DNA from 2 places in the Verrucosispora sp. NA02020 genome. Region 2 is predicted to be linked to the other one. Evidence: predicted binding sites of a transcription regulator. Region 2 holds the regulator's gene; the other holds the start of a gene.

Region 1 (4,411 bases), 150 kb from region 2:
GGCATCGAGTTCGCGCAGATCGGCTGGGTCGGTCCGGTGCCCTTCTACTCGCGCAGCGCGGGTGCCCGGATCGAGCGGGTCTTCTTCCTGTACCGCAGGGCGCTCGGCAGCCCGAACGAGTCAACCGGCGCATAGGCGCCGATACCACCGTTCACCCTCCCCGGTCATCGACGCCCCCTACGGTTTTGCGTAGAGGAGGCAGCCATGACCACGGATGACGAGCAGACCCGGGACACCCTGGCGGTGCCCTTGGTCGCGGTTCCCGAACTCCCGGCCCAACTGCCGATCGACCGGCTGGACTACGGCGACGCCGAGCAGTTGGCGGAGATGACCGGGGCAGCCGAACCACCCGAGGAGCCGCTCATCCTGGTCGACGAACCGGCACCGCACCGCCCACCGTACGACCGGGCGCAGCAGCGGCGCGACGAGCGGCCGCTACCGACATAGGAAAAGGGCGGACCGCTGACGCGGCCCGCCCTTTCCGGCGTGTGGAGCTGGACTCAGAAGTCCATGTCCCCGCCACCCGGACCAGCCGGGGCAGCCGGGGTCTTCTCCGGCTTGTCCGCCACGACGGCCTCGGTGGTGAGGAACAGCGCGGCGATCGACGCGGCGTTCTGCAGCGCCGAGCGGGTCACCTTGGCCGGGTCGATGATGCCCGCGGCCAGCAGGTCCACGTACTCACCCGACGCGGCGTTCAGGCCGTGACCGGCGTCGAGGTTGCGGACGCGCTCGACGACGACGCCACCCTCCAGGCCGGCGTTGACGGCGATCTGCCGCAGCGGGGCGTCCAGCGCGATCTTGACGATCTGCGCGCCGGTCGCCTCGTCGCCGGCCAGGTCCAGCTTGTCGAAGGCGGTCTTGCCGGCCTGCACCAGCGCGACACCACCACCCGGGACGATGCCCTCCTCGACGGCGGCCTTGGCGTTGCGGACGGCGTCCTCGATGCGGTGCTTGCGCTCCTTGAGCTCGACCTCGGTGGCCGCGCCGACCTTGATCACCGCAACACCGCCGGCCAGCTTGGCCAGGCGCTCCTGCAGCTTCTCCCGGTCGTAGTCGGAGTCGCTCTTGTCGATCTCGGCCCGGATCTGGTTCACCCGGCCCTGGATCTGCTCGGCGTCACCGGCACCGTCGACGATGGTGGTCTCGTCCTTGGTCACCACGACCTTGCGGGCGCGGCCCAGCATGTCGAGACCGGCGGCGTCCAGCTTGAGGCCGACCTCCTCGCTGATGACCTGACCACCGGTGAGGATGGCGATGTCGGTCAGCATGGCCTTGCGGCGGTCACCGAAGCCCGGCGCCTTGACGGCGACCGACTTGAAGGTGCCCCGGACCTTGTTGACCACCAGGGTGGCCAGGGCCTCGCCCTCCAGGTCCTCGGCGATGATCAGCAGCGGCTTGCCGCCCTGCATGACCTTCTCCAGGATCGGGAGCAGGTCCTTGACCGACGAGATCTTGCTGTTGGCGATCAGGATGTACGGGTCGTCGAAGACGGCCTCCATACGCTCCGGGTCGGTCATGAAGTAGGCCGAGATGTAGCCCTTGTCGAAGCGCATACCCTCGGTGAGCTCCAGCTCCAGCCCGAAGGTGTTGCTCTCCTCGACGGTGATGACGCCTTCCTTGCCCACCTTGTCCATCGCCTCGGCGATGATCTCACCGACGGTGTTGTCACCGGCGGAGATGGAGGCGGTGGAGGCGATCTGCTCCTTGGTCTCGACGTCCTTGGCGAGCTTCAGCAGCTCCTCCGAGACGCTGGCCACGGCGGACTCGATGCCACGCTTCAGGGCCATCGGGTTGGCGCCGGCAGCCACGTTGCGCAGACCCTCGCGAACGAGAGCCTGGGCCAGGACGGTCGCCGTCGTCGTGCCGTCACCGGCGACGTCGTCGGTCTTCTTGGCGACCTCCTTGACCAGCTCGGCGCCGATCTTCTCGTACGGGTCCTCGAGCTCGATCTCCTTGGCGATGCTCACACCATCGTTGGTGATGGTGGGGGCACCCCACTTCTTCTCGAGCACGACGTTGCGGCCCTTGGGGCCGAGGGTCACCTTCACGGCGTCGGCGAGCTGGTTCATGCCCCGCTCGAGGCCGCGGCGAGCCTCTTCGTCGAACGCGATCATCTTGGCCATACGGCGTTGTCCTCCTGGACACTCACGGACCAGCCGGGGTGTGCCCCGGACGGGCCGTCTGGTGTACGCACCTTGGGACGTCGCCACCTGGCGACGGCGACGTCTCCTCGGCCGGGCCGGATAGCCCGCGACGACCGGCCACTGCCCCGCCCGAGGTGATCCCCCGGGTGCGACGGTGGCCCCACCGTCCCGACCAACTGGCACTCACGCCATGCGAGTGCCAATGACTTGTTTAGCACTCTGCCCTGCCGAGTGCAAGCACGACCGCCGTGATCAGCCGAGTTCATGGGCCAGTTGGGCGTCGTTCACCGGCCCCTCGTGTCCCCGCTGCTCGGCGTACGTGACGACCAGCCCGACCAACTGGGCAAGCTGGCCCGGCAGGGTGAGCAGCGCCGCCAGCACCGTCACCACGACCGTGCCCGCCGTCACAGTCCGGGTCTCCATCGGGCCGGTGCCGATCAGCAGCAGGCCCACCTGCTCGATCGCAGCCGCGACCAACGACACGGCGATCACCGCGCCGATCACCAGCGCCAACCGGCCGAGCAGCAGGCCCAGGCGCTGCCGCAGCATCTGGTGCGAGCGGCCGATCGGGTTGTCCCGCTCGAACAGGTAGACCGGGCCGACCATGGCCAGCGCGAACACCGCGTAGATGCCGGGCAGGAAGCAGAGGCAGAGGCCGAACAGCACGATCATGCCGAACAGCAGGGTCCACCCCCAGAGCCCGAGCGCCCGCCGGACCCCGTAGCGCATGGCCGCGCCCAGGTCGACCGGCGCACCGGCCGCCTGCCGGGCGATCACCCAGGTCCCGGCCGCCCAGCCCACACACTGCACCAGGCTCGCGATCAGACCCGCCCCGAAGAGGCTGCCCACCCACACGAGGCTGTCGGCCCAGAATCCGGAGGGCAACGCGCTGCTGTCGTCGGCGAGCTGCTCCTCCCAGCGCGCGGTGGGGTCGATCACCAGCGCGAGCACCGCCAGCACCACCGCCGGCAGCACCTGGGTCAGCAGGACGATCGGCAGCAGGAGCGACCAGCCCCGGCGGAGCGCGCCGACACAGCGCGCGTACCAACCACCTACACCGGCACCGGGCGGATTCACCAACGGGCTGGCCGGGTCGAGGCCGTACCCCGGTTGCGGGTACCCACCGTAGGGCGACGTCGGATATGGCTGGCCCGGGTAGGGCTGGCTTGGATAGGGCTGGCTTGGATAGGGGGCGGTCGGGTCGACCGGTGGCCGCCCGTCACCCCGATCGGGCTCGTTCGCCGGCGGGGTCGGCTCGTTCGCCGGCGAAGGCCGGGCCGGCTCGTCGGGGGACGAGGACGGACCCGCCGGGGGCGGCTGGTCGGACATGGACGCTCCTCAGCGATGGCTGGATCGGCCCATGATCTTCCCTGGTCGGCCCCGGCGCCGCTGCCCTGCACCGGCCACGATCCCATAACCCCACCCGAGGATCAGCCGGCGAGGTGGACGCGGCGGGTGACTCAGATGGCGCGTACCCGCTCGGCCTGCGGGCCCTTCTGGCCCTGGCCGATCTCGAACTCCACCCGCTGGCCGTCGTCCAGCGCCTTGTAGCCGTCCATCTCGATCGCGGAGAAGTGAACGAAGACGTCCTGCCCGCCGTCGACGGCGATGAAGCCGTAACCCTTCTCGGCGTTGAACCACTTCACGGTGCCCTGTGCCACGGTGTTGTCCTCACTCTGCGCGGCGTACCACAACTCCGGGCACCGGCACGCCGAACACCCGGAGACCACCGGTTTCAGCGATCCGCGACGACCCCGAAAAACGGTGACCGAAATCGCACGGTACACGAGGCGTGACGACCGCGCACGACCACAAATCGGGCATATTCCGACTGACGGCATCGCCGTACGTCATTGTGGTAAGCATGCCGACATGACCAGCGCCATCGACGAGACCAGCACCCTGCGGGCGGACGTCCGTCGGGTCGAGCCGGCGGACGCCGCCCGGATGCGGGCCCTCCGTCTGGAGATGCTCGCCGACGCCCCGCTGGCCTTCCTGGAGACGATCGCGGAGGCCGCCGCCCGCCCGCACGCCGAGTACGCTGCCCGCGTCGCCCAGGTCTCGGCCGGCACCCACACCGCCCAGTTCGTGGCGGACCCCGGTGGCCGACTGGTCGGGCACGCAGGTGGCGTCGCCCATCCCACGGAACTCGCGGTCACCGTGGTCTACGCGGTCTACGTCACCCCGACGTGGCGCGGCACGGGCCTGCTCGCATCCCTGATCGACGCGGTCGGCGCCTGGTCACGGGAGTGCGGGCGGCAGGAGCT
Region 2 (4,411 bases):
CGGAGTCGGTCGACCCCGTCTCGCTCAAGGAGCTGCGGGCCGCCGGCTACACCCGGATCTCGCTCGGCATGCAGTCGGCCACGCCCGGGGTGCTCGCCGTGCTCGACCGTCGGCACCGGGCCGGTCGCGCACCGGCCGCCGCACTGGAGGCGCGTGACGCCGGTTTCGCGCACGTCAACCTGGACCTGATCTACGGGACGCCGGGGGAGCGGGCGGAGGACTTCGCCGAGTCGTTGGCCCAGGTGGTGGCGGCGGGCGTCGACCACGTCAGCGCGTACGCCCTGATCGTCGAGGACGGCACCCGGCTGGCCGCGCGGATGCGTCGCGGCGAGTTGCCGTACCCGGACGACGACGTCGCCGCGGAGCGGTACCTGGCCGCCGAGGCCGCCCTCGGCGCGGCCGGTTTCTCCTGGTACGAGGTGTCCAACTGGGCGCGGACGCCGGCCGCCCGGTGCCGGCACAACCTGCTGTACTGGACCGGCGGCGACTGGTGGGGCCTCGGCCCGGGGGCGCACAGCCACGTCGGTGGCGTGCGCTGGTGGAACGTCAAACACCCCCGCGAGTACGCGAGGCGGCTGGCCGCCGGTGAGTCTCCCGGGTCGGCCCGGGAGGTGCTCACCGACGGCGAGGCGCACATGGAGGACGTCATGCTCCGGCTGCGGCTCGCGTCCGGGCTGCCGCTGGACGTCCTCGACGACGCCGGTCGGGCCGCTGCCGCGCAGGCGGTGGCGCAGGGACTGCTCGCCGCGCCCGCCCACGCGGCCGGCCGCGCCGTTCTCACGGTGCGCGGCCGGCTGCTCGCCGACGCCGTGGTGCGGGACCTGCTGCCCTGACCGCCGTCCCCGAGGTCAGGGCTTCACGAAGCCGAGATCAGCGCTTCACGAAGGCGTAGGTCATCGGGTACCGGTAGAGGGCGCCCTCGTTGGCCTTGACCCCGGCGATGATCCCGAAGATCACCGGCACGATCCAGACCAGGAACGGCACGAAGAACAGCAGCCCGCAGGTGATCGCGGTGAGCACCCAGCTGAGCAGCCCGGCGATGGCCCAGGTGAGCTGGAAGTTCAGGGCGGCCACCGAGTGCGCCCGGACCACCGGGCTCTGCTGCCCCCGGGTCATCATCGCGATCAGCGGCGCGACCCAGCCCAGCAGACCGCCGCCCACGACCACCCCGAGCGGGCCGCCGAAGTGGGCGATCAGGGTCCAGGTCTTGTCCTCGTTGCTGGCGTAGCCGCCGCCGGGGGGACCGTAACCGCCCGTCGGGTACCCGACACCGGGCGCGCCGCCCGGCGGGGGGTACTCACCCGGCGGGGGATAACCGCCGGGCGGCGGGTAGCCGCCGGGCGGGGGGTAGTCACCCGGAGTGCCGTAGCCGCCGGGCGACGGGGGCTGGTCGCCGGTGGGCGGCGGATAGCCGCCGGGCGGGGGATAGCCGGGCTGGCCCGACGAGCCCGACAGTGGGGACGTGGGGTCGTCGCCGGATCCTGGAGGACGAGGTGGTTCAGTCATGTGGTCACGGTAGGTGCCAGCGGCAACGGCGCACCATAGCGACACCGGGGAGTGTCAACCCGCCGATCGGTTTCCGGACATCCGGGAAGTCTTGATCATCGCGGGCACGGGAACGCCGACGTAGACTGGCACTCGCTACAGTCGAGTGCCAGAGTGTTCCTCTGGCACTCCGGGCGCTCCGGGCTGACCTGCGACAGGAGGTGGGGAGGATGGGTCTCGACGACCGGAAACTCGCCGTGCTCCGGGCGATCGTCGAGGACTACGTCGCCACCCAGGAGCCGGTCGGCAGCAAGGCCCTCGTCGAACGGCACCAACTCGGTGTGTCCCCCGCCACGGTCCGCAACGACATGGCCGTGCTGGAGGAGGAGGGCTACATCCGCCAGCCGCACACCAGTGCCGGGCGGGTGCCCACCGACCGTGGCTACCGCCTCTTCGTCGACCGGCTCAGTCGGGTCAAGCCGCTCAGCCCCGCCGAACGGCGGGCGATCGAACGGTTCCTGGTCGGCGCAGTGGACCTCGACGACGTGGTGCACCGCACCGTACGCCTGCTCGCGCAACTCACCCGCCAGGTCGCCGTGGTGCAGTACCCGAGCCTGGCCCGCTCCACCGTCCGGCACCTGGAACTCGTGCCGATCTCCACCACCCGGCTGACGCTGGTGATGATCGCCGACACCGGCCGGGTCGAGCAGCGGCTGGTCGAACTGCCCGCGCCGGTCCCCGCCGACGACGTCCTGGACCTGCGCCGACTCGTCAACGAGAAGCTGGTCGGCACCCGCCTGTCCGACACGCCACCGCTGGTGCAGACACTCATCGACGAGTGCGCGCCGCACCTGCGGGCGGCCATGACCACGCTCTCCACCGTCCTGCTGGAGACCCTCGTCGAACGGCACGAGGAGCGGCTCGCCCTGGCCGGCACCGCCAACCTGGCCCGGGGCGGCCTGCTCGACTTCCAGGGGTCGCTGCGCCCCATCCTCGAAGCGCTCGAGGAGGAGGTGGTGCTGCTCAAGCTCATCGGCGAGGTCGAGCCGAGCACGCTGCGGGTCCGCATCGGCGACGAGAACCAGATCGACAACCTACGGGCGGCGTCCGTGGTCAGCACCGGATACGGCCCGGGCGCGACCATCGTCGGGGGGATGGGCGTGCTGGGTCCGACCCGGATGGACTACCCCGGAACAATCGCCACGGTGAGGGCCGTGGCACGCTACGTGGGCGAGCTGCTGGCCCAGAACTGACCAGTCAGGGCCGACGGCAGGCTGCCGCCACCGACCGGCGTAACGCGAGACGAACACGAGGACACGGAACCCAGTGGCCAGGGACTACTACGGCATTCTCGGCGTGAGCCGAGGGGCCTCCGACGACGAGATCAAGCGCGCCTACCGCAAGCTGGCGCGCCAGTTCCACCCGGACGTGAATCCGGACCCGGAGGCCCAGGAGAAGTTCAAGGACATCAACGCCGCGTACGAGGTGTTGTCCGACGACCGGAAACGGCAGATCGTCGACCTCGGTGGCGACCCGCTCGCCCCGGGCGGCGGCGGTGCCGGTGGGCCGGGCGGCCCCGGTGGCGCCGGACCCTTCGTCGGCTTCCAGGACATCATGGACGCCTTCTTCGGCGGGGCCACCGGCGCCGGGCGTGGCCCGCGACCGCGTACCCGGCCCGGGGCCGACGCGATCCTGCGGCTCGAACTGGACCTGCAGGAGACCGCCTTCGGGGTCGAGGCACCGATCACGGTCGACACCGCCGTGCTCTGCACCACCTGCACCGGGGCCGGTACCGCCGCCGGCACCCACCTGGCCACCTGCGAGGCGTGCGGTGGTCGGGGCGAGGTGCAGTCGGTGCAGCGCACCTTCCTCGGCCAGGTGGTCTCCGCCCGGCCGTGCACGGTCTGCCAGGGCTACGGCACGACCATCCCGCACCCCTGCCCCACCTGCGCCGGTGACGGCCGGGTCCGCACCCGCCGCTCGCTGACCGTGAAGATCCCGGCCGGCGTCGAGGACGGGATGCGGATCCGCCTGGCGCAGCAGGGCGAGGTCGGCCCGGGTGGCGGCACCGCCGGTGACCTCTACGTGGAGATCCACGAGCGGCCGCACGACGTCTTCTCCCGCAAGGGCGACGACCTGCACTGCCGGGTCACCGTGCCGATGACCGCCGCCGCGCTCGGCACCCGGCTGACCATCAAGACGCTGGACAGCGAGGAGCCGGTCGACGTGAAGCCGGGCACCCAGCCGGGCAGCACGCTGCGGCTACGGGCCAGGGGCGTACCGCACCTGCGCGGTGCCGGTCGGGGCGACCTCTACGTCCACCTCGACGTGCGTACCCCGACCAAGCTCGACGCCGACCAGGAGCGGATGTTGCGGGAGTTCGCCGTGACCCGGGGCGAGGAGGTCGCCGAGCTCAGCAAGCAGGGCGGGTTCTTCTCCCGGATGCGCGACGCCTTCAACGGCCACGCCTGAGGTGTCCGCTCCGCTCTTCCTGGTCGAGTCGCTGCCCACCACCGACTCGACGGTGCTCGACGGGCCGGAGGGCCACCACGCGGCCACCGTGCAGCGGCTCCGGGTCGGCGAGGAGCTGCTGCTCGCCGACGGTCGGGGCGGCACCGCCGAGGCGGTGGTCACCGCCGTCGGCCGGGGCACCCTCGACCTGGACATCACCGCTCGCGGGTACGTCGACGCGGCGCACCCGCGACTGGTGGTGGTGCAGGGCATCGCCAAGGGCGACCGGGGTGAGCTGGCCGTGCAGGCGATGACCGAGACGGGCGTGGACGAGATCGTCCCCTGGGCGGCGTCCCGCTCGGTGGTGCAGTGGCGCGGCGAACGAGGCGTCCGGGCCCGGGCCAAGTGGGTGGCGACCGCCCGGGAGGCGGCGAAGCAGGCCCGTCGGGCGTGGCTGCCGGTGGTCGCCGGTGCC

What was found. Region 2 encodes HrcA, which represses chaperone genes, less so after heat shock. Its sites were predicted from a motif close to GGTTNGCACNCTCNNNNNGAGNGTGCNAACC; they were not measured.
Region 1: a site for HrcA is predicted at 2,319-2,349, ahead of groL (chaperonin GroEL). Genes of this name have one in related genera too.

Annotation. Positions count from the first base shown of each region.
Region 1 is NZ_CP054923.1:6,672,460-6,676,870, forward strand. Features, by position in the region: gene HUT12_RS29835 (GNAT family N-acetyltransferase) at 1-135, shown strand, start outside; gene HUT12_RS29840 (hypothetical protein) at 205-447, shown strand; gene groL (chaperonin GroEL) at 501-2,123, opposite strand; gene HUT12_RS29850 (hypothetical protein) at 2,397-3,221, opposite strand; gene HUT12_RS29855 (cold-shock protein) at 3,605-3,805, opposite strand; gene HUT12_RS29860 (GNAT family N-acetyltransferase) at 4,017-4,411, shown strand, end outside.
Region 2 is NZ_CP054923.1:6,524,668-6,529,078, reverse strand. Features, by position in the region: gene hemW (radical SAM family heme chaperone HemW) at 1-833, shown strand, start outside; gene HUT12_RS29180 (DUF4870 domain-containing protein) at 871-1,506, opposite strand; gene hrcA (heat-inducible transcriptional repressor HrcA) at 1,716-2,738, shown strand; gene dnaJ (molecular chaperone DnaJ) at 2,812-3,957, shown strand; gene HUT12_RS29165 (16S rRNA (uracil(1498)-N(3))-methyltransferase) at 3,959-4,411, shown strand, end outside.